Regions from separate parts of the Oceanobacillus luteolus genome, predicted to be linked through region 3. Evidence: riboswitches for the same ligand, from Rfam matches in the RefSeq annotation. Region 3 holds a riboswitch; each other region holds the start of a gene.
What was found. Region 3 has a riboswitch for S-adenosylmethionine ahead of ACFSBH_RS00205 (LLM class flavin-dependent oxidoreductase). Riboswitches for the same ligand answer to the same signal wherever they lie in the genome.

Region 1 (10,163 bases), on a different contig from region 3:
ATCTGACGCAACCAGAACAAATCCAAACAATTCATGAAGCGTACATCAATGCAGGGGCTAATATCATACAAACGAACACCTATGGTGCCAATTATATTAAACTGGCACGTTATGGATTGGAAGAACAAGTGAAAAAAATTAATCAAAGAGCTGTTCAAATCGCTAGGAAAGCGAGTAACAATAAAGTCTATGTTTTAGGAAGTATAGGAGGGATTCACGGGGGGCAAACGTTAACCGTAACGGAGGATGAAATTAAACGTAGTTTTAGAGAGCAATTATATTGTTTATTACTGGAAGGTGTAGATGGTCTGATTTTAGAAACGTATTACAGCTTGGATGAATTAAGGACTGTTTTAAAAATTGCCAGAGAAGAAACAGATTTACCGATTATAGCGAATGTATCCATGCATGAACCAGGTGTGATTGAAAATGGTTTGGCATTGGCAGATGCATTAAAAGAATTAGAAAGTCTTGGTGCTGATATTGTCGGTACAAATTGTCGGCTTGGTCCATCACAAATGGTTAGATCGCTTGAGTCGGTTCCACTTCATGAACATGCATACTTAGCAGCTTATCCAAATGCGAGTCTGCCCGCTTATCGTGATGGTGTGTTGTTTTATGAAAATAAACCGGATTACTTTAAAACTTGTGCCAGTGATTTACGAGATCAAGGTGTTCGGCTAATAGGTGGTTGTTGCGGTACAACGCCGGAACATATCCGTGCGTTAACTGAGGGAATTCAAGGTTTAGTACCACTGGAACAAAAAAATGTGAAGAAACCAGAAGAAGGAAATTTTTTAACTGAAAGAATCCGAGTAGGAAAAACAATTCCAGAACTTGCGATAGAACGCCATACAGTTGTCGTTGAACTAGATGCCCCGAAACATTTAGAAATGACTGGATATATAGAGGCGGCAAAAGCGTTAAAGCAGGCAGGAGCTGATGCGATTACGCTTGCGGACAATTCCCTTGCCACACCGAGAATCAGCAATATTGCCGTTGCAAAGCTATTAATAGAACAAGGTATTCGACCACTCGTTCACTTAACTTGCCGTGACCGTAATTTAATTGGACTACAGTCACACTTAATGGGATTGCATACTCTCGGTATTACGGAAATGCTGGTGATTACCGGAGATCCAACGAAAATTGGTGACTTCCCCGGCGCGACTTCGGTATTTGATGTCAATTCGTTTCAATTGATCGAACTAATCAAAAAAGGAAATAAAGGAATTTCATTTTCAGGAAAATCATTAAGAGAAAAAACCGACTTCAGTGTTGCCGCAGCATTTAATCCGAACGTAGCTAATCTGAAGAAAGCAGTACAACGATTGGAAAGGAAAATTTCGAGTGGTGCGGATTATATTTTAACGCAACCGGTTTATAGTACAGAAAAAATAATTGAAATAAAAAAGGAAACAGCTATTTTTGACATTCCGATTTTCTTAGGAATTATGCCGGTTACTACTTCCAGAAATGCTGAGTTTCTCCATAATGAAGTGCCGGGAATCAAGCTGACGGATGAAGTACGTGAACGAATGAGAAAAGTGGCAGGAGATAAAGCACAATCAACTGCTGAGAGCATTGCGATATCAAAAGATTTAATCGATACAGCGCTGGAACACTTTAATGGAATTTATTTGATTACACCATTTATGCGCTATGACATTACAATCGAACTTGTCGAGTACATCCGCGAAAAAACGAAGGTATTGGAAAAAGTTGCATATTAGACATCATAAACCGTTGATTGTACAAACCAAACTAATAAAAATCGCTTCATGGCGAGAAAAGATATAAAAAATTGGAGGAATTAATGTGTCGAAGATCAAAAGTTCAAATTTAGGCTATCCACGAATCGGGGAAAACAGGGAATGGAAAAAGGCACTTGAAAGCTACTGGAATGGTGATATCACAGAAGCGGAACTATTGGAAAAAACAGGAGAAGTTCGACTTCACCATTTAAAGAAGCAAAAGGAAATAGGAATTGATCTCATTCCTGTTGGAGATTTTTCACTATATGATCAGGTACTTGATACATCAGCAACCTTTGGAGTTGTGCCAAAACGTTTCCATTATACGGGAGGTAAAGTGGACCTGGACACTTACTTTGCAATTGCACGGGGTGCCGATGATGCCGTTGCGTCGGAAATGACTAAATGGTTCAATACAAATTATCATTATATCGTTCCGGAATTAAATGATGTAACACCAACATTAGCGGAAAATCGAGCACTCAACTATTATAACGAAGCGAAAGGGAAACTAGGGATTGATGGAAAAGCTGTTATTTTAGGACCAATCACTTATTTAAAGATTTCAAAAGGATACGAAGAAAGTCAATTTAGCGAACTGGTGGATACATTTCTTCCATTATATGTTCAGGTTCTGAAAGAACTGGTCGATGCCGGTGCTACGTGGGTGCAAATTGATGAGCCGATTTTCGTTACCGATGTGGCTGAAAATGTTTTGGCAGCAGCGCAAAAAGTATATCAAACTTTTGCCGAAGAAGTTCCAGAGATTAACATTATATTTCAAACCTATTTTGAAAAAGTATCCGATTATGAAACGATTGTTAATTTACCGGTAAAGGGGATAGGACTTGATTTCGTGCACGGAGATTCACTAAGTTTATTGCAAGAATATGGATTTCCGAAAGATAAAGTACTCGCTGCAGGCATTGTCGACGGTCGCAATGTATGGCGGGCAAAGCTTGGAGAAAAATTGACGCTTTTAGAAACAATTAAGCAATTTATAAATGAAGATCAGCTAATCGTTCAGCCGTCATCATCCTTACTTCACGTTCCAATCACGAAAAAGCTGGAACAAAAGATTGATCCGATAGTTCTTGGGGGCCTATCATTTGCGGATGAGAAGCTAGAAGAAATTGTAATTTTGACGAAAGGATTGCAACAAGGTAGAGCAGCAATCGAGACAGAAATTCAGAAATCAATTACCGAACGGAATAATTTACAAGCAAACTATCGTTCAAATGACAAAGTACACGAGGAAATAAAAAATCTGACGCCAGAAGATGCAAAACGGAATGTATCTTTTGAAGAACGCTCAAAACTTCAAGAAGAATGTTTGAATTTACCATTACTACCGACAACTACGATTGGTAGCTTACCACAAACAAAAGAAGTAAGAAGTACCCGTGCGAAATGGCGTAAAGGTGAAATTACAGATCAACAATATGAAAAATTTGTAAAGGATAATATTAAACGCTGGATTGATATCCAAGAACAATTGGATCTTGACGTTCTTGTCCATGGTGAGTTCGAACGTAATGACATGGTTGAATATTTTGGTGATAAATTTAACGGATTTATTGTAACGGAAAATGGGTATGTTCAATCTTACGGCTCACGTTATGTGAAACCGCCGCTAATTATCGGTGATGTATCTTGGGAAAAACCAATTACGGTAAAAGAAAGTGTTTATGCACAATCATTGACCGATCGTCCTGTAAAAGGAATGCTGACTGGACCGGTAACGATCTTGAACTGGTCATTCGTTCACGATGCAAGTCATCGTTATGAAACGATGAAGCAGATTGCATTGGCTCTTCAAAAAGAAGTTGTTGCATTAGAAAAGAATGGCATAAAAATCATTCAAGTAGATGAGCCTGCTTTACGTGAAGGGTTGCCACTAGACAGGGCCAAATGGGAAGAATATCTAAAAGTATCTGCATATGCATTCCGTTTAGCTACTGCAAGCGTTGATGCAGATACACAAATTCATACCCATATGTGCTATTCGAACTTCGAGGATATTTTTGATTGTATTGATGCACTTGATGCTGATGTAATTTCGATTGAGTCATCGAGAAGTCACGGAGAGATCGTTTCAACTTTCGAAGAAAACACGTACAGAAAAGGGATTGGACTCGGTGTTTATGATATTCATAGTCCAAGGGTTCCATCTGTCAATGAAATAAAACAAAATATTGACCGGGCATTAGAAACCATTTCACCAAAGCAGTTTTGGGTTAATCCAGATTGCGGACTGAAAACACGCAAAGAAGAAGAAACTGTAGCAGCATTGGAAGTAATGGTGCAAGCTGCAAAAGAGGCACGTCAAGTAAAAGTAACAATATAAATTTATGCTTAGGGAGAGGTGGAAGACTACGTTGGCAAATAATCTATCAATTGTAGTTTGGTCCAAACAAGGTTGCAGTTATTGCACGGAAGTAAAAACATATCTACACGAAAAAGGTTTAGCTTTCCAAACGATAGATGTAACGGAAAAGGATGACAGGAGAGATATTTTACAAGCTAAGTATGGGGTGCGCCATGTACCAGTTGTCGAGATTGGTCAAGGGAATGTATATGAAGCGGTAACAGAAGTTGGGATTGAACATTTGGAGAAAGCACTGGAAAACACCGCCTTGAAGGGCATCCATTAAAAATTGGAAAGGGGAATGACTATGGGGAGAATTGTCATTGTTTCTGGAAGTCCATCTTCGTTATCGAGATCAGAACGCATTCTTTATTATTTAGGAGACCTCGCTATGCAGGAAGGATTTTCTGTTCACCATGTTTCTGTAAAAGATTTCGATGCAGAGGACCTGCTTTTTGCAAACTTCAACAGTTCTAAGATAAAAGAGATTTCTGTGGAACTGCAAAAAGCGGATGGTGTTATCGTTGGATCCCCTGTATACAAGGCTTCATATTCCGGCGTATTAAAAGCACTGTTTGATCTGCTGCCCCAAGATGTTTTACAAGATACTTTTGTACTACCGGTGATGACAGGAGGCAGTTCATCGCATTTACTCGCGCTCGATTATGCATTGAATCCTCTACTGGCAACAGTAAAAGCACATAGCTTAAAAGGACTATATTTCCAAGATAGTGAAATAAGCAAGACTGGCAGTGAAGTTATAATTGATAATGTTATGTTAAATCGAACGAAGAAGCAGCTTAATTATTTTATGAGGAAGATTTCAGTTGATGTGCCAGTTATATCAGAAAAAGATGTAGTAAGTGCAAGTCATTATTAAATACTATTTCTGAAAGTAGCAATAGGCTTCTGATTATGAGCTACTTAAGGAAATATTATCAATTTGAACATGTTGTGGCCATATTTATAAGCATTAACGTCTAACATCGGAATTTATAAAAAATTCCCTGAATTTTCCTTGACAAGATAATAAAGGGATGCTAAGATGTACAGTATTAGAATAAAGGTATTATTCTCAAAGATTTATAAGCTTTAACAAAGTACTACTTACAACATAAAAAACTAAATAAAGTATTTCTTATCCAGAGAGGTGGAGGGACTGGCCCTTTGAAACCTCGGCAACGGACTTTTATAGCACCGTGCCAATTCCAGCAAGTCGATGTGACTGGCAGATAAGAAGAGAATGATATAAATGAAAACCTCTTCTTATTTGTATAGAAGAGGTTTTTTGAATTTTCTATATAATATTTTGATAAAGGAGGAGATTCTATGGCAAATGTAACTGACAAAAAGATCTTAGACATCGTAACCGAATTGAAAAAACTTAAATTTGGATCCTTAATCATAACTGTTCATGACGATGAAATTACACAAATAGAAACAACTGAAAAATTACGTTACCAAACTACAAGGTAAGAATCATCAAACGAAATGAAGCATGCCGATTAGACAACTAAAGGCAGCTTTCCATTCATTATTGAATGGAAAGCTGCCTTTTGCAATTTTTTAGAGGGAATGGGGGAGAAATAATGAGCTTAAAACTTGGGATTCTTGATCAAAGTCCAATTTTTAATGGAAAAACAGCAGCTGACGCATTTCAGCATACGATACAACTGGCAAAAAGAGCTGAAGAATGGGGGTACTCCCGTTTCTGGGTTTCGGAGCATCACAACATGGAGCAGGTAGCAGGTTCTTCACCAGAAGTATTAATTTCGCATTTGTTAGCACAAACAAATACGATTCAAGTTGGTTCTGGTGGTGTGATGCTACAACATTATAGTCCTTATAAAGTTGCCGAAAACTTTAATGTTTTATCAACTCTCGCTCCTGGAAGAGTAGATCTAGGAATTGGGAAGGCTCCTGGTGGATTACCTTTGTCTACGAAAGCATTACAAAATGGTGAATCAAATAATAAAAATGATTTCAATGAGCGCTTCACATTTCTAAAACAATTGATAGATGAAACGGTTGAGCATGACCATCCATTAGCAGGTATTCAAGCTTTACCAAGGCCAGATGAGAAGCCGGATATTTATTTACTTGGAGGAAGTGTTAATAGTGCCAAATTTGCTGCTGATTTAAGAGTTAATTTTGTTTACGCAGGATTTTTAAATAATGACGATAAAGTACTTCATGAAACAGTTCATAACTTTAAATCGAATTTCAGAGAAGGGAAGTTTATTTTCTCTTTAGCAGTCCTTGCAGCACCTACCCAAGACGAAGCAGAAAAATTAGCGGCGGAGCATAAATTATTCAGCCTTCATCTTCATGACGGCCGGACATTGACCGTTCAATCGGAAGAGCAAGTTTTGGCATATGAGAAACAAGCAGAAGGCCCTTTTGAAGTACAAGAAAAGGCAGCGAATATCATAGCTGGAACACCAGAATATGTGAAAGGGGAGCTAATTCGATTTCAACATCTCTATCATATCGATGAATTTATATTGCATACTCCGATTCGAAGAGAAGCTGAGCGTTTTCGTTCGTTCCAACTATTGAGCCCACGTGAAGTTGCAGCGAAAGTGGAATCAATATAATCTTGATTGATTATCAAATGGAGGACAGCCATGAGTAAATTAATTAGTAATCCAGTCAGTGTCAATGAGTTGCTTAGAGAGGATATGGAGAACGTTCGGCGTGTTCTGATTGAAAGTTACCAACAGTATGAAAGCTATTTCCCTCCTCAAGCGTGGGAGGATTATTTAAAGAGAATTGTTTCTTCTATTGATAATCCGAATGTAGATAAAATTCTAGTAGCCAAACTGGATCAAGAAGTTTTAGGCACTTTGCAGTTATTTCAATCTGGAGAAAAGGCATATGCAATTCCAGAGCTTAAAATCGAGGCACCGATTATTCGGCTACTCGGAGTTCATCCCCGCGCAAGAGGTCGTGGTGTTGGCCATGCTTTATTAAATACTGTCATTCATGATGCAAAAGCTCTCGGCGAATCGAGCATATATTTGCATACAACTGATTTCATGCATCATGCAATCAAAATTTATGAAAAGCTTGGTTTCAAAAGAGAGGTATCAAAGGATTTTTCAAGAGGAAATATTGTATCGAAATGCTATAGGTTGGATTTATAGAGAGGGGAACTGCCATGTTTAAAACGGATTTGAATGATTACTTAATTTCAATTAGACGTCATTTACACCAGTATCCGGAGCTATCAACTAAAGAATTCGAAACAACGAAGTTTATCCAAAAAGAGTTAGAAGAGATAGGGATTAATATAAGAAAAACAGGCTTAAGAACGGGGGTGTTTGCCCAAATAGAAGGAGCATCTCCCGGACCGACGATTGCAATTAGAGCTGATATCGATGCATTGCCAATCCATGAAAAAACTGGCTTACCTTACGCTTCAAAAATAAAAGGTGTCATGCATGCTTGTGGACATGATTTCCATACAGCCGCATTAATTGGTGCTGCTTCCTTATTAAAAAAGAATCAAAATAAGTTGAGAGGAAATATTAGATTCTTGTTTCAGCCGGCAGAAGAAATAGGCGGAGGAGCGGAACAGGTAATTAATGATGGCCAGCTTCAAGGGGTCGAAGCCATCATTGGCATCCATAATAAACCCGATTTACCAGTTGGCACAATTGGTTTAAAAGCTGGAGCGCTAATGGCGTCTGTCGATCGATTTCATATTAAAGTCGCTGGGAAAGGAAGTCATGCCGCTATTCCGCAAAATGGAAAAGATCCCATCCTTGCCGCCTCACAAATCGTTACAGCCCTACAGTCGATTGTCAGCAGAAATGTTTCACCTTTGGAAAGTGCTGTAGTAAGCGTGACAAGAATAACCGGCGGAAGTACGTGGAACGTCATCCCGAGTGAAGTGATTCTTGAGGGGACGACTCGAACGTTTAATCATCAAATTCGCGAAGAAATTATAGAAAAAGTAAATACGATAGTTGAAAACACAGCGCGGGCATATTCAGGGGAAGCTAGTATTGAGTGGTTTCCAGGACCACCTCCATTGGTCAATGATGCAGAAACGATAGACATTTTACGTGAAGCGGCTCAAGAACGAGGACTAAGAGTAGTAAAACCGCAACCGACAATGGGTGGGGAAGACTTTGCCTTTTATCAGCAGCAAATACCGGGCGCATTTGTATTCTTCGGGACAAATGGCAATGAAGAATGGCACCATCCTGCATTTACAGTCGATGAATCAGCGCTCATTGAAGCCTCTTACTTCTTCTATGAAAGTGCTTTGTCATTATTAAATGAAATTCAGGACAATCAAGATGAAAAAGTAGGAATAAACCAGGTTAATAATTAAAAAGGGGTAGAGAAAATGAAAATCAAACATCTTTTAGCGATGATCACAATTGGATTATTTGTAATAACAGGTTGTGTGGAAGGATCAGCTTCTGAAAACGAGAAAGCGACATTGAAAGTTGGGGCTTCTTCTGTACCACATGCAGAAATATTGGAGTTTATTGCACCAGATTTGGAAGAAGATGGTGTGAAACTAGAAATTATGATTTCTACGGATGGTATTCAAACGAATCAGCAGACATCAGATGGAGATTTAGATGCAAATTTCTTCCAGCATACGCCGTATTTAGAACAAGTTAACGAGGACAGTGGGCTAGATTTAGTAGTAGTGGAAGGTATTCATATTGAACCATTTGGAGTGTATTCAAAGGAAATTGATTCCATTGATAACTTATCGGAAGGGGCACAAATTGCTGTTCCGAATAACCCTTCGAACTTCTCAAGAACACTCCTGCTTTTTGCAGAGCATGGAATAATTGAATTGAATGATGCTAAATCAGGTGACTTCTTATTGGAAGACATCACTAGAAACGATAAAAACTTAGAATTTATTCCAGTTGATCCACCTCTCTTAGTTCATTCCTTAGATGATGTAGAGGCTTCGGCCATCAATACAAACTATGCTTTAGAAGCTGATCTTAAGCCTCTAGAAGATTCTTTAATTATTGAAGGATTGGACTCACCATATGTCAATGTTTTAGTCGCTCGTCCCGACAACAAGGACAGCGAACTAATTCAAAAACTTGCGGATGCATTAACAACGGAAAAGGTAAGGGAATTTATATTAGATAATTACGAAGGAGCAGTTGTCCCTGCGTTCTAATGAAATCAATATTCTTCAGGAGGGGTTAGATTGATAGAATTTCGTCAGGTCTCCAAAGTATTTGATAGTGGTGGAAAAAAAGTTGAAGCATTAAAGAATATTCAGTTAAGCGTTAATAAAGGGGACATTTTTGGAGTGATCGGCTTCAGTGGAGCCGGGAAAAGTACACTTATCCGTACCGTGAATTTATTGGAATATCCGACATCGGGTGAAGTGATTGTCAAGGGGAAAAATTTAGCAAAACTGTCTCATAATGAGATACGAGAAGCAAAGAAGGATATCGGAATGATTTTCCAACACTTTAATCTGATAAATTCTAGAAATGTCTTTCATAATGTAGCTATGCCTTTATTGCTAAGTGGATATAACAAGAAAGCGGTAGAAGATCAGGTATATGAAACTCTTCGTTTTGTTGGATTAGAGGAGAAGGCAAATAATTACCCGGATCAGTTATCAGGTGGACAAAAGCAACGTGTTGGAATTGCCCGAGCATTAGTAACGAATCCTTCCATATTATTATGCGACGAAGCTACATCAGCATTAGATCCGGAAACTACAAAGTCAATCTTAAATCTATTAAAAAGGATAAACGAGGAATACAATATTACGATTTTAATCATTACCCATGAAATGGAAGTTATCAAAGAGATTTGTAATCGGGTTGGGGTAATGGAAGATGGTCAAATTATTGAAACAGGAAGTGTCTATGAAGTTTTTGCACATCCAAAAACAGCTACAACACGTAACTTTGTTAAATCTGTCATTCGCGATGAAGTGCCTCAAAGTGTTTATCAACTGTTAAAAGAAAAGGATCATTTTAGTCGTATCTTCAAAATTGAATTTTTCGGAGCAGACTCCGGGCAACCGACTGTTTCTA
Region 2 (10,163 bases), on a different contig from region 3:
CACTTTCAGATAAGAAATTCATGGCTTATCTTGTTAAGGGACCGAGGAAGTCTGGCTGTAGTAAATGCTCGTCTTGTTACATCACTCCTCACAAAGCAACCTGGAATATGTATAGAAAATTGATTTACTAGTCGCTTGGCCGAAGTTATAAAAAATATTTATAAAAGCTGGGTCATTCGTGATTATATCGCCCACAAAACAAGTCTTCACGCACCCCATTATCTACCATTACTATAGCATAATCCTACTTTAAGATAAATTTTCCAGCGTGACTAAAGCTCCATTTCACAGTTCTTGGAGTACGGACAACCTTTTTCAAGTGCTCGTGACATTAGAATTCGCTTCATAACAATAGTTATGCCTTTCTTTCGTAAAAAGGCAAATCAATATGGAGGAGTATCTTGTCTGGAAGAGTAAAATTAAGTTCAAAGTGTGCAATAGAAGTGTTCTCTTGTCAGGAAGCAAAGAAATATTAGCTCAAAACGAACAAGAGAAAGGCTCTCTTGTAAGGAAAGAGATGGATTTTACCCGGAAACGTGTAATAGGAGCTTCCTCTTGTCAGGAAAAGAAAAAATTTCAACCAGAAACGTGCAATAGAAACATCCTCTTGTCAGAAAGAGAAAGAATCTTACACTGAAACGTGCAATAGGAGCTTCCTCTTGTCAGGAAAAGAAAAAATTTCAACCAGAAACGTGCAATAGAAACATCCTCTTGTCAGAAAGCGAAGAAATACGAGTTCAAAATATACAATAGAAGCACTTCCACGTCATCCAAGTACATAAGCCAACCCGCTTATCATCACTCGTATCTTAGTACCCCTCCTAAAAAAGAAAAAACATCTTATCCCCATGGATAAGATGTTCGGCGTTTTATACAACGTCTAATGCTTGCTCCAAATCTTCCCAGATATCTTCCCAAGCTTCGAGCCCTACAGAGAGCCGAATTAATTGGTCCGAGATGCCCATCTCCAACCGGGACTCCTCTGGTACAACGGCATGTGTCATTGTCGCCGGATGTTCGATCAAGGTTTCAGCATCGCCGAGACTGACGGCGATTTTGATAAATTGCAGGCGATTCATAAATTCCTGGGCATCTTGTTTCGTCCCTTTCACTTCAAACGAAATCATCCCACCATTTTGACTCATTTGTTTCTCCGCAATCGAATAATCTGCAGAATTCGGGTCACCAGGAAAATAGATTTTCCCTACTTGCGGATGTTCTCTCAACTTTTCATATATTTTCGATGCGTTTTCACTATGGCGATCCATTCGAACTGGAAGTGTTTTTAACCCCCGCAGCAGCAGCCAAGCATCGAATGGAGACATGATTCCTCCAATATCTTTAAGTGTGGTCATTGCCATATTTTCAATAAATTCTTCTTTACCTACCACTAGCCCTGCAATGACATCCCCGTGTCCGCCAATATATTTTGTCGCACTGTGGAGGACTACATCACAGCCGATATCGAGCGGGCGCTGCAAGTAAGGGGTAGAAAACGTGTTATCTACAACAACAGGAATATTATATTCTTTCGCCACTTCCACAACGAGCTCTAAATCAATCAGTTTCATCGTCGGATTAATCGGGGTTTCTACATAAATCACTGAAGTTTCGGGCTTGATTTTAGATCGAATTTCTTCCTTGGAGTCCATCATGGAAAAATCAGAGGTGATATTATATTTTTCTTTCATCATCATGAGTAAACCAAAGGTACATCCATATAAACCGGCTGAGCATAGCACATGATCATTTGCCTTTGTTAAGGACAGCAGCACCGCAGAGACGGCAGCCATTCCCGAAGCAAAAGCCAAACCTTTTTCACCATTCTCCAATCGCGCAATCCGTTCTTCCAACACACGTACAGTCGGATTACCGAGGCGCGAATAAATATAGCCTTCCTCTGTGCCATGGAAACGCCTCTCCCCTTGTTCTGCAGTATCAAAAACATAAGTGGACGTTTGGAAAAGCGGTACAGCCAAGCTCCCAAGCATCTCCTTTTCGTCATACCCCTCATGAATTACAGCCGTTTCAAATCGTTTATGATTTTTTGTCATGTCCCTTCCCCCTTTTTTCATGACAAATACTCTCTTATACCAACATATGCATATCCCAGCAAGCGGTAAATCAAGCTATCTGATAAATACTGTTACATATTATTTTACTTCAATAAACTCAATAATGAAAGCGTTTTCCTGAAATGGGTATAGATTGTTAGATTCCAATAAAATCGATTCTCAATCATTTGCCTTTTTAAAAAATTAATTCTACTATTATTTTAATATATAGACAAAGAAGGGTTTGATGGAGTTTGGAAACGAAGGAAATGAGATTGGGCACTTTGTATGCTTTCAGTGCTTATTTACTTTGGGGATTTTTGACGATGTATTGGAAGTTCCTTGGAAATGTAAATCCGATGGAGGTATTGGCACATCGGATTGTATGGTCTTTCGTTTTCATGATTTTTTTATTACTAGTCATTAAACAGTTCCGCTCCTTCCTGAAGGAATGCGGTAAATTATTTAAAAATCCAAAAGATTTATTAGGGATTACAACTGCTTCTCTCCTCATTTCAACGAATTGGTTTTTATTTATTTGGGCAGTAGGCAATGATTATGTACTTCAGGCAAGTCTCGGTTATTACATTAATCCGTTGATGAGTATTTTCCTAGGCATCGTCGTACTGCGGGAAAAGGTAACTGGAAAGCAGACGATCGCATTCTTGCTTGCTATTGTTGGTGTTCTTTACCTGACTATCCGCGGCGGAGTTTTTCCTTGGATTTCACTTGTTTTTGCATTGACATTTGCAATATACGGATTGCTTAAAAAGAAAATCAATATAAGCGCAACGCATGGACTTACGATTGAAACGATGATTATTACACCTATTGCACTTGGTTATCTGTATCTTTTACCATCAAACAGTTTTACTTTTTCACCTGTCTTCTCATCGACAAATCTCTTGTTATTCGGCGCTGGAATCATCACGGCCATCCCACTTTTATTATTTGCCAAGGGGGCAAAGACGATTCCTTTATCGATGGTAGGTATTTTACAGTTCATCGCACCGACGATTATGTTTTTCTTAGGGGTATTCGTTTATCATGAACCTTTTTCAACAGATAATTTTATCGCATTCTTATTTATTTGGTCGGCATTAATACTATATTTGAACTCGGTTTACCACCACCCCGCTAAACATCGAGCAAATGCGTAGAAAACATTAATTATTTTTAATAAATATTAAAAGGGTTGACATTGGTCAAAGTAAAGCGTTATAATCATCAGTAAATTTATAAAAGATTTTCAAATACAGCAACAGTGTCAATTTGAAAATCTTAAACAATTAATCTCTTATCAAGAGCGGCGGAGGGACTAGGCCCGATGAAGCCCGGCAACCTTGAAGTAAGCACGACTTACTTTTAATGGTGCTAAATCCTACAGATCGACCAGATCTGGAAGATAAGAGGAGGAATGGTATAGAAAACTATACGCCCTCTTCTTAGGAAGGGGGCTTTTTTAATTCCCCTCCCTTGCCAGATAAAAAACGGAAACACCTTTCTTGAAAGCAATCCAAGCAGGTGCTTTCGCAGAAGGTAGCTAGACAAGAAAACATATCTTGCCAAATAACAAGGAGGAATTTACAATGTCAGAATTCAATTTTTTCGATTCAGAAACACTAGGATTACACGCAGGTCAGGAGCCTGATCCAACAACAGGTGCTCGAGCACTTCCAATCTATGAGACTACCGCTTATGTTTTCCGTGATACGGAGCATGCGCAAAATTTATTCGGTTTAGCAGAGACAGGAAACATCTACTCTAGAATTATGAACCCAACAGTTGACGCTTTTGAAAAGCGTATCGCTGAGCTTGAGGATGGGGTCGCAGCTGTAGCAACTTCTTCAGGAATGGCTGCCATTACTTTCGCAATCCTTAACGTCGCTACTGCTGGTGATGAAATTGTTGCGGACGCGAACCTATACGGTGGTACGTACAATCTTTTCGTCAACACGCTTCCAAAATATGGAGTTACGGTAAAACTAGTTGACGGTTCGGACCCAGAAAACTTCCGCGCAGCAATTACAGATAAAACGAAAGCACTTTTCGGTGAGACGATTACGAACCCAAGCCTTAACGTATTCGATATTGAAGCAGTTGCTGAAATCGCTCATGAGAACGGAATTCCTTTGATCATTGATAACACATTCGCTACACCATTTAACGCAAAACCAATCAGCTGGGGTGCTGACATCGTTGTCCACTCTGCCACAAAGTGGATCAGTGGACACGGTACAAATGTTGGTGGCGTCGTTGTTGATGGTGGTCGTTTTAACTGGGATAGTCCAAAATTCCCTGAATTTACAACACCAGACGAAAGCTATAAAGGTGTACGCTATGCAGATCTTGGCGCTGTAGCTTATGCATTAAAATTACGTGTTACCCTTTTACGGGATATTGGTTTCACATTAAGTGCACAAAGCGCGCATAATTTCTTCCTTGGTCTACAAACGTTACAAGTACGTATTGATCGTCATATCGAGAATACGAAGGAAGTTGTTTCTTACTTGAATAACCACCCTGCAGTAGAATGGGTAAACTACCCAGGTCTAGAAGGGCATCCTTCATACAACCTAGCGAAAAAATACTTGATCCGTGGCGGTGGTTCAGTTGTGACATTCGGCATCAAAGGTGGACGTGAAGCTGGCCGTAAAGTAATTGATAATATTAAACTATGGTCACATGTAGCTAACGTTGGAGATTCAAAATCTCTCATCATTCACCCAGCTTCTACTACACAACAACAGCTATCGGATGAAGATTTGAAGAAGAACGGTACACCGGTTGAACTAATCCGTCTATCAATTGGTCTCGAATCACCAAAAGATATCTTAGTTGAACTGGACAAAGCAATTGCAATAGCTACTGGAGAAGAACCACAAATCAAGACTACTGAAGAAGACGTCGTGAAATGGTTGCTTCACTCTCCATTTGACCGCTCTGAGGAATTAAGACAAAAAACAGTTGCTGTGTCAGGAGTAGAAGAAGCGACGAAGAAAAAACTTGCAAACTACGGATTCCAAGTCGTTTCTATTGAAGATGACGTTGATGTCCTTGATGCATTAGTAGTGAATGCTCAAGAACTTCCGAAAGAAACAATTGAACAGCTAATTAACAAACAAGGAAAAGTACTATGGGTTGAAAATAAAGTGGCTGATGCAGCTGTAGAAAATGTAAAAGCCGCTGGAATCCAAGTCATTCAAGACAAATCTATTGCCGATGAATTAGATCGAGTTCGTGGCAGTAAGTTAGTGAAGGAAACAGTAAAACTATAATTGAGAAGTAACGAGGAACCGAGTGCTATGTGCACTTGGTTCTTTTTTGTTCCAATAAATTTTCATGATGAGATTTTTCTGCATAGGCAATGGTTGTCCCTGAATAAGCTAATGATACAAAGTTTCGGATCAGGTGCCTTACCTCATCAGACTTAAATAATATCTACTATACTCCCTAAATAGGATTGTTTAAAAAGATTGCGGGATATTTTCCCGTATCAGAATGAATTCAGATGCTTTGGGAAAAGAAACACAGCACACCTTCCCATAACAGGTCGAATCCAAGTGTTTCGGGAAAAGAAATACTGCTTATCTTCCCCTGTCAGATTTAATTCTAGCGATTCAGGAAAAGAAACACACAGCACCTTCCAAATTTTAAGCAATCCAGGAAGTCATTAAATGTTTTCTGACTGAAATTCTCCCATTCCCCTATTCACCAACCCACATTCCATGTTTATAAGTTTAACATTTACTTTTTACGTTCAAAATAATAGGGTAAATAAGAAATAGTAGTTGAGGACAAAACAAGTTATACTAGTATTAGACAGAATTTAGGTGTGATGACATTGAAAAAATTATTATTTATGTTTTTGATAACCATTCTTATTGCTATTGGAATAATTTATTATATAGATAATCAGAAAGCGGTACTCAAACAGCCTTTGATTCCTCAAGAAGATGAGGAACAAGTTATGGAAGAGATACAACCTGAGGAAGAAGAAACAGAAGAAGATGTCCAACAAGAAAATAGTTTAACAGAACGGGTATCTACTGTCTTTCAAGAAACGTTGGATCGTATTTTCCAGCGTGAAGTGAAAATCGTAGCAATTGGAGATTCGCTTACTCGAGGAGTCGGCGATGCGACAGAAGGCGGCGGGTATGTCGGCATCTTGGAGCGTACTCTCAACCAGAACAGACATGTGGCCACTTTTGAAAACCTCGGTCTGCCTGGAAACCGCTCGGATCAGCTTTTAAGAAGATTGGACCAGCCTGAAATTATGGAAGAATTGGAAGATGCTGATCTTGTACTCATTACAATCGGTGCAAACGATATTTTGAAAGTCACCAGAGAACACTTTACAAATTTAGAGATTGATGTGTTTATTGATGAACAGGCCCGCTACGAGGAAAGGCTCAAACAAATTTTAGAAAAGATACAGAGCATCAACGAGAATGCCGAAATCTACCTGCTTGGAATCTATAACCCTTTCGAAAAATACTTCCAAGACATTGAGGAATTGAATCAAATTGTCAATGCTTGGAATACAACAGGCAGCGACTTAACGATGGAAATGGAAAATGTCACGTTCATCCCGATTGACGATTTGTTTGCCGACAACGAAAATCCGATTTTTGCAGATGATAATTTCCACCCGAATTATGCCGGGTATTACTTGATGGCTGAACGTGTGCTGGAATACATTTCTAAAGAAGAAGAAGAAGGATGACAATTATGTCTAGATTGAATAAACATAGAGATAAAATAAATTGGAAAAACGGCTTCTTCTTTATTTTGGCGATCAATATAGCTATTTTCTTACTAGTTGTCAGCTTTATTTTTTGGCCAGCGGAGGAAGTCGAACTCCCACATCGCTCGGTAGATATAGAAAAAGAAAGTTCGGAATTTATCGTACGGACGTCAAAGGAAAACTTAAACAACTTAATCAATGCTTATATTGAACATTTAACGGTGAACACGGAACATAAATACCGGATTGAACTGGAGGAAGATGTTCATCTCATTGGGGAACTTCCTGTTTTTTCCACAACGGTTCCACTATCGATGCATTTCGAACCATTTGTTGTGGAAAATGGAGATATTATTCTAAAACAGCGGTCGATATCATTAGGATTATTGCAGCTGCCGAATAAAAGAATCATGGAATATCTGGAAAGATACTTGCCGATGCCCGAATGGGTGACGGTCAATCCGGATGATGAAGAAATTTATATCGCCATCACCGATATGGATATACGAAGTAACTTCGAGCTTGCTGTTGAAACCATTGATTTGGAGGCGAATAATTTAGCATTCCGAATTCGCGTACCTTATGAAACATTGGGTATTGAAACGTGGAATATGATTCCTACCCCAAAAAGATGATTTCTGCTGAAGTCAGGAATCATCTTTTTCAATATACATATTACATCAAGGAGAAGACATGAAGAAAAATAAATCTTTTAAAAGAGAGCTTATCCTATCATTCCTTATCATTGGAATCACCTCCATCATCATTCTCGGAAGCTTTCAAATTTATCAGCTCTATTCCCTAGTGAATGAAAAACAGAGCAATCAAATCGCACTTACGACATTCATGGAAGATTATATCGATAATTATGTCGACACTCATGCCCGTATCATTGAAACGATGTCCTATCAAATTTCTGATGACGTCTCTGAAGGGGATTTCGCTTCGATTCAGCAAGACTTAAGCGAAATCAAAGCACACTACCCCGGCTTTGTTAATTTATATATCGGGGACCCTGAAGGACAAGCAATGCTTTTCTACCCCGAAGTGCTGACAGATGGAGTCATTGAAGAAAATTATAATTTCAGTGATCGTCGTTATTATCAGGAATTGATTAATAAACAAACTAGTGTGATTTCTCCGGCCTTTCATGGAAGGGGCGGGACGGACCTGCTTCTTGTTGCCATCGTCTCCCCTATATTCGATGACCAAGGAAACATGCAAGGTTATCTTCTCGGGGCCCTTGACTTGAACGAGTTGGACAGTTATACAAGCAATCGGATCAATGATGACACGAGCAAAACAATTGTGCTTGATCGGGAAAATAACGCAATTGTCCATCCCGATATCGATACCGCTAGAGAACTGGTCAATCTATCAAATAATGAAATTGTAAACCATATTGAAGGCAATCAAACATCCGGAAGCTTTACGATTAAAGATGGTGACGAGCGAAAATTTATCACCTACGGAAAAATTGAATCACTGGGTTGGACCGTTTGGATTTCCAGCCCTGTCATAGCGATTATTGGTGAATTTTTAGATTCCATATTCGCGGTCATTCTCGTTGCATTATTGACTGGTGCAATCGTAATCATCACGAGCCTGCTATTGACAAACCGTCTGGAAAGCGCCATACATAAACTGCTTCACTATATTCATAGCTACACCGCCAGCTATAAAAAGAATGAACCCTTCCAATTGGCCGCACAAATTTCCGGCCCGTCAGAAATGAATGAAGTACTCATCCATTTTAATGGGATGATGGAAGAAATTGATTACAACCGGGAAAAACTAATGAAGCTGAATACCGAATTGGAAGAACGCGTGAGGGAAAGAACAATCAACTTGGAAAATAAAAATAAAGAGCTTCGATTCAAACACGCTGAATTATCAGCAGTTCTCGAAAGTATGTTTGAAGGAATTATGCTATTGGATAATAAAAAGCAAATCCGTTATGTAAATGAATTTTTCCTCAAGGTCATTGAAAACGAAGCCCTCCCTCCCCTTCAAACATTGGAAGATGTTTCAGAACGGCTGCTCACTTCTTTTGATGTAACCCAGGAAGAACTGGATAGCTTCTTTAATGAAGGCGGAGAACTCAAGCTTAAAAATAAACTGGAATCTGGGAAGGATCAATTTTATTTACTTCACCGTTTTTCCGTGACGTCTGAGGAAGAACAAATTGGTTTTGGCCTGTTGATTCAAGATATTACAAAGGAAGTAGAGATTGATACGTTGAAGGATAATCTCATCTCACTTACTTCCCATGAATTCAAAACTCCAATCACAACCATCAAAGGCAGCGTGGAGACATTGTTACGGAATGATGTCGATTGGGAACCGGAGTTTAAACAGGAGCTTCTAGAAGGGGTGCTCGAGGATATTGAACGGATCCAGCAGCTCGTAAATGATTGGATGGATATTTCCAAGATTGAGTCAGGCACGATGTACATCGAACCCCGACAAATCCATGCGGATAAAGTAATACAAGAATCAATCGACCGTATTCCGCCCGTTCTACAGGAAGATGCTACGTTCCAGTTTCATAATGAAGTGGAAGGAAAAGCCGTATTTTATGCAGATAAAGAAAGAGTCCAACAAGTGCTGCTTAATTTATTCACCAATGCACTGCGTTATAATGACGCAGTACATAAAGAAGTTGAAATCATACTAAGGAAGAATGAGGAATATATCATCATTTCCGTTTCAGACAACGGGATAGGGATTGATGAAAAACATATCGAACGCATTTTCAATCGTTTTTACCAAGTTGATGTTACTGCGACGAGACGTTCAGGTGGCACCGGTCTCGGTTTAGCCATTGTCCAAGGGGTAATGGAAGCACATCAAGGAAAAATCAACGTAGAGAGTTCTGTCGATACGGGCAGTACATTCACACTTTATTTTCCACATGTAGGTAAGGAGGTCAACAAATGAAACAAAAAATCTGCGTCGTTGATGATGAAGCAAAAATATTACGTTTTGTGGCTGCCAATTTAAAATCCGTTGGCTATGAAGTAGTCACAGCAAGCTCAGGAAAAGAATTACTTGAAGAATTCGACCTCCACAGTCCCGATTTAATCTTACTCGATATTATGATGCCGGAAATGGATGGATTTTTCGTTTTAGAAGAAGTGAGGAAATTTTCCAATGTACCGATCATCATGCTGACAGCAAGAGGTAATCCCCAAGATAAAGTCCGAGGATTAAACTTGGGAGCCGATGATTATTTAACAAAGCCGTTCTCACTCGATGAACTTTTCGCCCGGGTAAATGCGGTACTTAGAAGGACAAGTCCCCAAGTGCCTATTGTATCAGAAGCTGGAACTTCCACCGTTCAAACAGGAGAATTGAAGCTC
Region 3 (10,163 bases):
TTACGGTTCCAAGTGATCCTGTAAATAATGGCCGCTCATTACAAATTTTACATGACGCTGGACTGATTAAACTGAAAGAAGGAGTTGGGTTTAATGGTTCGCAAGCAGATATTATCGAAAATAAAAAGGATTTTAAGATTGTAGAAGTAGATTACAACATGTTACCACAAACGTTGGAAGACTCGGATTTAACTTATATTGCAGGAACTTTAGCCCCGCGAGCGGGGGTAACTCAAGAAGATGCTCTCATTACTGGAGGACCTCTTGATGAATTTACCATGGTCTTGGCTGCCAGAGAAGATAATAAAGATAACGAGATTATTAAAAGAATAGCTGAAGAATTTGAGTCGACGGAAACACAAAAATTACTGATGGAAGAATTCCCAAATGAAATCATTTGGCCATGAAGCAGAGGATTGAAGATTCTAGAGAAATTAAAAGGAGGCATTTCTTTGAGAAAAGGCTGCCATTATGGCGGCTTTTCCTATTTGATTAAAGGGCTACTAAGAATTGAAGGTTATAAGAAAAGACGAGAATGTGCAGAAATGTACTTAAATTAATCGCCTTTTTTTATAATACAGAGAACCGTGCAGGTCAGTATAATAAATAAAAACCCCTACTTAAATATCTAAGAAGAGGTTTGCTCCTATTAGATTTGCCTAAATAAAAGATCGGATGAGATGGGTTTTTTGCCAATTTCTCTTGCCCATACTGATAATTGTCCAATATGGTGAACCTCATGTGTAATGATATGTTGGAGTACTTTTTCATAAGGAAAATGATATGTTTTACCGTTCTTACTTTTCACTTCCAGAACTCTTTTTTCAATATCACTATTATAAGATTGTAGATAGTTTAAGGTTTGGGATTTGGTAGTATTAGAAAACTCGATAACCTCTTCCAGATTTGAAATGGAATTAAAATCCTTAACTAATACTTGCGTTCCTTTCAATTGATTGATCCAGATTTGTTCACAATCAATAACATGAAATAAATTGTGTAGGAAACTTCCAAATCCACCAACCCGTTTTTTTGTTAGATTTTCCTCGGAAATATTCTTGCAAAAATCAAACCAATCTTCTCTTATCTGCCAATTATATAAGAACATATCTAACATTCAATTTCCCTCCAAAAATAAAATGATATTTCTGTTCTAACTATCCCAATTATAAATGGATTGCGACAAGTAATATAGCATAATAAAAGAAATCAAATTTATCCATGTAAAACCTCTCCAATTGGGCAAAATAAACGAAGGGAAATTCCCAATACTATGGAGGGAGTGATACATGTGGCAGATACAAATAAAAATAGACGTAAACATCAACATAAGGAAAACACAGTAGGATCAGGAATGGGGGTTGTTCCAGAAGATACGATAGCTCAAGCTCTGGACCCATTTGGAAACGCAGCTGCGACTGTTTCCCGTGAAGATATGGGAAACAAGGTGGAGAAGGACAACAACAAACCACGAAAGAATTATAAGCTTTAAGCAACGGCTTGGGCTTCAGTAAAAAACTGGTAATCCAGAATCTTATTTGGATTACCAGGTTTTTATTTTAAAAGAAAATTATCTTTAAACATCCTTTGACATATCAGCATAAGCCCTTTCAAGGAATGCTCTTTCCTCTTCTGTGAATGGATGGAGTATATTAGGTTCATCAAGTTGATTTGCTAAGTGTATTTGTTCCGCCCCTAACATAGACAATGTTTTATCGGAGAGAGCTGCCAACTGTTTGATGAATGCGAGTGCTTCATCCGACTTAGGATTTACTCCGTTCGCTACAAGTTTTTTCAAGTCCATAAACAATGAGAAGTATTCTTTGTCTAATTGTGCTCGTTCTGTACTTCTAAAATTGTGGATGGAGTCTTTGACTTTGCTTTGTTCATGTAGATTTTCCTCTTCAAAAAGAATGGAATGAATCATAAAGCAAAATAATGTCACGTCAATTTTTCCATAGCCTGAAATGATGGTTTGCATATGGTCTAATTGGTCGATGGTTTGTTGGATTTTTTCTAGTTCTGCCATAAGTTCTCTTTTCTTAAATGTAATGGAATCGATTAGCTGTTGTCCTTCTATATCATGTGAATCTAATACATCGACTATTTCTTTCAATGAAAAGCCGATGAATTTCAGGGATTGGATTTGCTGTAAACGTAAGAGGTCCTTTTGGCTGTATAATCGATGTCCTCCTTCTTTGTAGTCTGTTGGTTTCAGTAAGTCTATTTTATCGTAATATCTAAGTGTCCGTACGGTAACGCCCGTTCGTCTTGCCAATTGTCCGATTGTCAACGTATTATCTGACATGCGTATACCTCGTTTCTATATTCCTATCTTTGTTTTTAATGTAAGGAATAGCTGGATATTGATAAGGCTTATGAAGAGCTATTCGAATAATAGCATACAGGATGATGATGGTCTCTACAGCTAATATAGCGTATTTCACCCATGAAGGAAGCATACTGCTCATGATAAATAATGGAAATATCGTCAAATGGAAGTTCAGTGCTTTCCGACTTGATTCAGCGTGATAACCATTTTTCTTCCTCGTCATTATAAACATGATGAGAGGGGGGATGAACCCAAGAATCAGCGAGACGACAAGCATGAATTGGACTGCAAGTATTTCCTTTTTTGATGGATTATTCATTTTAATCACCTTTCTTATCTATTCTTAAATTTAAGTATAAAAGGTGACGTAGGTAGAGCTTCAAGGGGAAAATTTTATTAACATACATTATCTTGTCTGAAAATTTGCTGTTGACAGACTTATATTTGTTCAGTATGATATTGTTAATTCTTACCAAACAAGTGAATAGAATGATTTCTCTTATCAAGAGTCGGGGGAGGAACCTGGTCCGAGGATCCCGCAGCAACCATTACGAAGGTAATAAGGTGCTAATGCCAGCAAGCGTATGCTTGAACGATGAGGATGGAGATAACGTGTTATAAACTTCTTCCTCATTAGGAAGAGGTTTTTTTGTTTCTCAGAGAGAAATAAAGGTACTCCGTCTGCCATAAAACCAATTAAACATATGGGAAAAGTTACATTAAAAACAAAAGGAGTGTATGTTCATGAGTATCAAGAAAAAAATTCATTTAAATGGTTTTGTACAAAATTCACCTTCCCCGCATTCAACTGGGCTATGGAAGCATGAGAAGGATGAAGGGATCAGGCATAATCGGCTGGAGTATTGGACAGAAACAGCCAAAGTATTGGAGCGGGGAAAATTCGATGCTGTATTTATTGCGGATGTACTAGGCACGTATTCCGTATATGGTAATAGCCATGATGTCGCGGTGCGTCATGCGGTTCAATTGCCTGCGCATGATCCGTTATTAATTATCTCCGCCATGGCACAAGTTACAGAGCATATTGGTTTTGCACCAACCGTGTCGGCCACATACGCACAGCCATATGCGTTGGCTCGGCAGTTGTCTACTTTAGATCATCTAACAGAAGGACGTTTGGCATGGAATGTGGTGACATCCTATTTAGAAAGTGAAGCGGTTAACCTCGGGTTATCTGGACGGATACCTAAAAATCAACGTTATGACCGTGCAGATGAATTCTTAGAAGTGGTTTATAAACTTTGGGAGCATAGCTGGGAAGATGATGCGGTAGTTCATGATCGAGAAGCGGATACTTTCGCATTACCTGAGAAGGTTCATGCGATTAACCATCATGGAGAGTTCTTTAATGTACCGGGCATCCATTTGACAGAACCATCCCCACAACGGACTCCGGTATTATTCCAGGCAGGGGCATCTCCAAGAGGCCGGGATTTCGCCGCGAAACATGCGGAAGGGGTATTCACGAAAGGACATTCTTTAGAAGCATTGAAGAGGTATTCTGCAGATCTTCGCAAACGAACCGTAGCTCAAGGGAGAAATGCAGACAGCATCCGTATTTTTCCTATGGTGCTGCCTATCGTCGGTTCTACGGAGGAAGAAGCGTATGCGAAATATGAGGAATTAAAAAGTCATGTCAGTTATGAAGGAACAGCGGCTCTACTTTCAGGTCATACGGGAATTGATTTCTCCAAATATGATCCAGATCAATACATCGAAGACATGGAAACAGATGCGGTTCAAGGAAATCTGGATATGTATGCAAAGGACCCAAATAAAAGGTGGACGTTGCGCGAAGCGATTCTCAATCACGGACTTGGTAATGGCACAGTGAAATTCATCGGCACACCGGAGCAAATTGCAGACCACATCGAGGAATGGGCGACGGAAGGCGATGCAGATGGATTTAATATTGCGCAGAGCTATTCATTGGAAACCTTCCGTGAGTTTGTCGACCATGTTGTACCGGAGCTGCAGAAGCGGGGGATTTATCGGTTGGAATATGAAGGGAAAACATTGCGGGAAAATTTATTTGATACGGATTCTCCTTATCTGCCTGACAATCATCCGGCGAAAAGGCTATCCAGTCCAGTGATAAAGTAACTTACACTTCATGATGAAAGGAGAAAGAAATGGACAATATCGGTGTATATACATGGGTTGGGTTCCTTGTGTTTTTGGTCATCATGTTGGCTCTAGGTTATATCGGAGCTAGGCAAACGAAAAGTGTTCGGCACTTTGCATTAGGTGGAGGACTTGGCCCGATTGTGATGGGGCTTTCGTTTACAGCAACCTACATTAGTGCAGCTACTTTTCTTGGATATCCTGGTTGGTCCTATGAATGGGGGTTGACGAATCTTTGGCTGATCATTGCGATTATCGGTGGCGGAGCGATCGGGGTACTCATGGTTGCGAAAAGAATTCGGAAGGTGAACAAGGAACAGAAATCACTTTCCTTACCCGATTGGCTAGGCGACTATTATAAAAGTGACTTCCTAAGAGTAGGCACAGGGATAATTTTACTATTTAACATTTTTTATATCGCTGCGCAGTTTGTAGCGGGAGCAAGAGTTTTCGAATATTTACTCGGTATGGATTACACGACTGGGCTGATTCTTATTACAGCTGTTGTCGTTTTGTATGTATTTGGTGGAGGAGCTTTGGCTGATATTTATACCGACGCGGTTCAAGCAGTTTTAATGGCGATTGCCGGTATCATCGTGTTCGTTTCAGGGCTTGTTGTTTTTTGGAACAACGGTATTGCAGCAACATTTTCAGGCATAGTGGATAATCTGACCGCGCAAGATGGCAACCTGGTAAAGGTATTCAATCCGGAGTCCGCCCACTTCTATTCGCTCGGTGCGGTAATTGGTGCGATTACGATTCAATGGGCATTCGCATCGGCGCCACATTTATTTAATAAAGTGTTAGGTTTAAAGCATGACAAGGATTTAGGCAAAATGATCGTCACCTATGTGATTACGACCACCCTCTGTGTGCTCGTCATGTTCGGTGGGCTATACAGCAGGGTAGCACTCGGATCAGGTACCGTGGTTGCAGATCTAGCTCTAATGGGATATATCGAATGGGCGTTTCCGGCAATCATTGTGGCGTTTTTCGGGGTAGTTATTCTCGCTGCAGCGATGTCGACTACAGATGGATTGTTTGTTTCCATCTCTACTGTATTTGCCAATGATATTTTTCTGAAATTCCTGGTGAAACGCGGCTACGTGAAAATGGGAGAAGAGGAAGCGGAGAAAGTTGCATTAAAGATTAGTAGACTTGCTGTTCCATTCGTAGGTTTAATAGCGTTTCTTATCGTCCTCAAACCACCCGTGTACATGGGTGACGTAATGTGGATTGGCATTTCTGGTATTGCTGCTGGAACGTTAGGACCGATTCTGTATGCCGTTTACGGTAGACGCAAGCCTTCTCCAAGAGCAGCGGATGGTTCGATGGTGATTGGTTTATTGGCATATTTGATTTTATACTTCGGAGGAATCATGCAAAGTACGATGATCGCTGGAGCGGTAGCGACCGTCATTGGTATTCTGGCCATGATCATTCTCGCAAATGTGATGAAAGTGGAGGAAAGTGAACTGGAGATTGTGGCAAAGGCAGAATAAAAATTGGAAGGGAGAATGCATGATGTTTGTGAATGAAATGCTTTCAGTCTGGTTTTATGGAATGATCATCATTTATACCATTGTCGGATACTCGCTTTGGAGATGGTATTTCGGGAAAAAATAGGCTGACTATAGATGTTGTAAACACTCTTCAAGGGCCACTCACTATTCAAAGTCATGTAATAACCACCATTAGCTCAGTTAATGGTGGTTGTTTTATTAAATGATATAATGCAAGAGTAAAAGGAATATTCGCATTCAAGTAAAGAAGGGAGAGAGGCAAATGTTTAATTGGTTCCGCAAAAAGAAAGAAGAAAATCCGAAGCAACCGAAAATGAAAAAGAGCGGCGGAGATGGCGGGGTATTCATTCCTGGAGGCGTTGCTACGGAGTCGAATGATAAGGACAAAAAACATTCTTATGATGACTATAGCTCCGGTTTTGACTTTGGTGGATCAGATGGTGGCGGAGGCGGTGGCGATTGACTCGATTTGGATAATGCTTTATGTACATACCGTTTATCTTTTGAAGTAACCCTACAAACATCCTCCACAAGCCATATTGATAAGTATCGTATTTATGATATTCTTAAGGTAATAGAAAAAGAGGCAGGGTTATAGAAAGGTGGACGAAATTGAAAGGAAGAAAAGTTGTATTTTTAATGATCGGAGCCATGATTCTTGGTGCTCTTATCGTCTGGTTGAGTTTTCAACTCGTCGCTAACTCGGTACCATTTTAATGCAGAATAGCTTCATTCATTTTACATAATGTACGATATCTAGCACCAATCAAAAAGGTCTCTCACCCGTAATGGATGAGAGACCTTTTATTTGGACATGAAAAAAGTATACACATTGAAAAGAGCGCATACTTATAGTATAATATTAAACAGTTGACTTTAATTATAAACGGACATAGTTATCGTTATTTTAACTATACACTATTTCCGTTTGGAAGTCAACATTATCTTTGCATTTATTTTTAAAAAGGGGTGTCTTGGATGGATTCACAGTTTCAACAGGAACAAGAGCAACTGAATAATGTAAAGAAAGTAATACAACATGAAGTAGATAAGTTGGATAGTAAAACGAGACAGCGTAAGGAAGAGGTCATCCATTCCCGGAAACATTTCTGGGATGAGATTAAAATCAACGTAGATTCTTTTGACGATTATCTCGAAACCGTCCTCGCGATCAGGCAGGAAGCACAAGCCCTTGCTGTGAGCGAAACGACACATAGACATTCCTTCCAGCGTTTGTCGACACTTCAACAAATGTTGGATGTCCCATATTTTGGACGGATTGATTTTCTCGAGGAGGGTGATTCACAATCGGAAGAAATCTATATTGGTATCTCTACACTTCGAGATGAAACTGGTGAAAACATCCTGATCTATGATTGGCGCGCACCGATATCGAGTGTTTATTACGATTATCAGCCAGGACCTGCCCAGTATAAAACTCCGGGCGGGGTTATCAAAGGTGAATTGGAGAAAAAATGGCAATACCTCATCCGGAATGGCGAGCTCCAATCCATGTTTGATACGAGCCTGACTATTGGAGATGAAATTTTACAAGAAGTCCTTGGACAAGGGACAGATAAATATATGAACAGTATTGTAGCGACGATTCAGAAGGAACAAAACCGCATCATCCGGCATGACCGCGGAAGAATGCTGATTGTTCATGGTGCTGCGGGGAGCGGGAAGACTTCAGCAGCTCTGCAACGGATCGCTTACTTACTATATAAATATCGGGAAAACTTGAATGCGGACCAAATTATCCTGTTTTCTCCGAATACTTTATTCAGCAATTATGTATCCAATGTCCTTCCTGAACTTGGAGAAGAGAATATGCAGCAAGTCACGTTCCAGGAATATTTGTATCACCGTCTAAGTAACGACTTTGCAGTAGAGGATCCGTACGATCAGCTGGAGTATGTTTTAACTGAAACAGGTCGTCCAGAGTATGATGCGCGGGTTTCCAGCATCCGTTTTAAAGCGTCGGCTCAATTTTTGGATGTCATCCAAGCTTATGTGAAATCACTGGAAAAGTCCGGCATGGTATTTAAAGATATCAAGTTCAGAGGCGAGCCTATTGTTACAGCCCAAGAAATGGAAGAGTTTTTCTATCATGAAGACCTCTCGCTAGGCCTACAATACAGACTGGAAAAGTTGAAGGATTGGCTGCTTGATAAAGTTCGTGCACTGGAAAAACTGGAATGGAAAAAAGAATGGGTAGAGGAGACGATTGAGCTTCTCAGTGATGAGGAATATTATAAAGCGCAAAAATATTTGGCGAAAAAAGCGGGCTATACCCGGGAAAATAGTGACGATTATGATATGGATACGAAAGCATTGGCGCGGCTCATCGTCCGTCAAAGATTGAGATCCGTTCGTAAAAGAATCCGTTCTTTACGTTTTGTAGATATTAGTGCGATTTATAAACAACTATTTGAAAATCACGGTAAAATTCAAGAGTTGGTCGATGGAGAGTCACCTAAAGATTGGCCGGCAATTTGTGAAGTGACACTCCAAGAGCTGGAACAAGGCAGGATACTATATGAAGATGCCACGCCATTTTTACAGCTGCAAGATTCCATATTCGGCTTTCAGGCGAACCGTTCCATCCGCCATGTTGTAGTCGATGAAGCGCAAGATTACTCAGCTTTTCAATTCGAGTTTTTGAAGCGGTTATTTCCTGCAGCAAGGATGACAGTGCTTGGTGACTTTAATCAAGCGATTTTTGCCCATGCCAATGAAAAGGATGATTTCCAAGAGCTAACACAGCTTTATGGACCTGATAAGACAGAAGTCATCAACTTAACTCGGAGTTACCGTTCCACGAAACCAATCATTGAATTCACCCGGAGACTCATTCCAGAAGGAGATCAGATTATTCCGTTTAACCGGGATGGCGAGCGCCCTGCACTCACTACATTTGAAAATCATGATGAACTGCATGCCGAGATTACATCAAAAGTATCTGAATTAAAGGATCAAGGAAATGAAAGTATCGCCATCATCTGTAAGTCGGCTGCAGAAACTGAAAAGGCATATGAAGCTCTATCTGATATAGAGGAATTGAAAATGTTAAAAAGCAGCTCGATTGAATATGAACAGGGCGTCGTTGTTCTGCCTTCGTATTTATCCAAAGGTATCGAATTCGACGCGGTAATCATTTATGACGCATCAGAAAAAGTATACGGAGATGAGAGTCTGCGTCGGGTATTTTATACCGCCTGCACACGGGCCATGCATGGTTTACAGTTATACAGTGTGGGCGAGCCGACTAATTTTATTGAACAGGCAATGGAAGAAGGTTTTTTGAAAAATAAACCTGTCACAAGAAAGCACGGATAAACCGGAGGAATGAAAAAGATGTTGCTAAACTGAGAGATAGAAAGGAGAGGTTGTAGTTGGAGGGCCTTCAAAAAATGCTCGATAGCATCGAATATATAGAGAATAATTTAGACGATGAATTGGTCATGGAGGAGATTGCGGCAGTCGCCTGCATGTCTAAATTCCACTTTCAACGGATGTTCCATATGCTGACGGGATATACGGTGACGGAATATATCCGGAATCGCCGGATTACTATCGCTGCACAGGAGCTTGTATTTTCTGATGCGAAGGTGATCGATGTCGCCATGAAATATGGCTATGAAACCCCAGAAGCTTTTTCCAAAGCATTTCGGAGGATTCATGGCATCAGTCCATCCAATGCGAGAAAACATCGTCAATCGTTGAAGGCTTATCCAAAACTCTCTTTTCAAATTCAGTTAAAGGGTGATGTAGAAATGGATTACAAAATCGTGGAAAAAGACAGCTTTACGGTGGTAGGAAAGAGTATTCGTACAGGTGTCGTTGACGGAGAGAACCACCGGAATATCGCAGCTTTCTGGGATCAATCCAATCAGAACGGATTCACAGATGAGCTTGCTAAAAATTGTGGCTCTCTCGGATACTTGGAGTATGTATGGAATTTGATAAAGAACAGGAACATCTCACGTATTTAATCGGGGCAGAAAAAAACATCGAAGAAATTTCTCAAGATTGGGAGGTAAGACAGATACCTGTTGAAACGTGGGCTGTATTTCCGGTAAGAGGTGCTATGCCTGATGCGATGCCAAAAGTATGGGAGCGGGTATTTTCTGAATGGTTCCCAGCGACTGGCTATGAACATT

Region 1: linked by a shared signal. The riboswitch ahead of ACFSBH_RS09865 (YezD family protein) and the one ahead of ACFSBH_RS00205 (LLM class flavin-dependent oxidoreductase) in region 3 are both predicted to bind S-adenosylmethionine.
Region 2: linked by a shared signal. The riboswitch ahead of ACFSBH_RS01410 (PLP-dependent aspartate aminotransferase family protein) and the one ahead of ACFSBH_RS00205 (LLM class flavin-dependent oxidoreductase) in region 3 are both predicted to bind S-adenosylmethionine.

Annotation. Positions count from the first base shown of each region.
Region 1 covers NZ_JBHUDE010000045.1:5,770-15,932, reverse strand. Annotated here, with positions in the region: gene ACFSBH_RS09885 (bifunctional homocysteine S-methyltransferase/methylenetetrahydrofolate reductase) at 1-1,733, shown strand, start outside; gene metE (5-methyltetrahydropteroyltriglutamate--homocysteine S-methyltransferase) at 1,819-4,101, shown strand; gene ACFSBH_RS09875 (glutaredoxin family protein) at 4,133-4,408, shown strand; gene ssuE (NADPH-dependent FMN reductase) at 4,430-5,002, shown strand; SAM riboswitch class I at 5,258-5,361, shown strand; gene ACFSBH_RS09865 (YezD family protein) at 5,452-5,598, shown strand; gene ACFSBH_RS09860 (LLM class flavin-dependent oxidoreductase) at 5,712-6,719, shown strand; gene ACFSBH_RS09855 (GNAT family N-acetyltransferase) at 6,750-7,268, shown strand; gene ACFSBH_RS09850 (amidohydrolase) at 7,283-8,464, shown strand; gene ACFSBH_RS09845 (MetQ/NlpA family ABC transporter substrate-binding protein) at 8,480-9,286, shown strand; gene ACFSBH_RS09840 (methionine ABC transporter ATP-binding protein) at 9,317-10,163, shown strand, end outside.
Region 2 covers NZ_JBHUDE010000005.1:184,562-194,724, reverse strand. Annotated here, with positions in the region: gene megL (methionine gamma-lyase) at 870-2,054, opposite strand; gene rarD (EamA family transporter RarD) at 2,324-3,214, shown strand; SAM riboswitch class I at 3,349-3,466, shown strand; gene ACFSBH_RS01410 (PLP-dependent aspartate aminotransferase family protein) at 3,644-5,332, shown strand; gene ACFSBH_RS01405 (SGNH/GDSL hydrolase family protein) at 5,899-6,780, shown strand; gene ACFSBH_RS01400 (YpmS family protein) at 6,786-7,436, shown strand; gene ACFSBH_RS01395 (sensor histidine kinase) at 7,495-9,741, shown strand; gene ACFSBH_RS01390 (response regulator transcription factor) at 9,738-10,163, shown strand, end outside.
Region 3 covers NZ_JBHUDE010000002.1:10,304-20,466, reverse strand. Annotated here, with positions in the region: gene ACFSBH_RS00230 (MetQ/NlpA family ABC transporter substrate-binding protein) at 1-407, shown strand, start outside; gene ACFSBH_RS00225 (DinB family protein) at 650-1,117, opposite strand; gene ACFSBH_RS00220 (hypothetical protein) at 1,292-1,492, shown strand; gene ACFSBH_RS00215 (MerR family transcriptional regulator) at 1,577-2,308, opposite strand; gene ACFSBH_RS00210 (magnetosome magnetite crystal formation protein family) at 2,298-2,651, opposite strand; SAM riboswitch class I at 2,829-2,934, shown strand; gene ACFSBH_RS00205 (LLM class flavin-dependent oxidoreductase) at 3,077-4,456, shown strand; gene ACFSBH_RS00200 (sodium:solute symporter family protein) at 4,486-5,979, shown strand; gene ACFSBH_RS00195 (hypothetical protein) at 6,263-6,463, shown strand; gene helD (RNA polymerase recycling motor HelD) at 6,979-9,339, shown strand; partial or broken gene ACFSBH_RS00185 (AraC family transcriptional regulator) at 9,414-10,163, shown strand, end outside.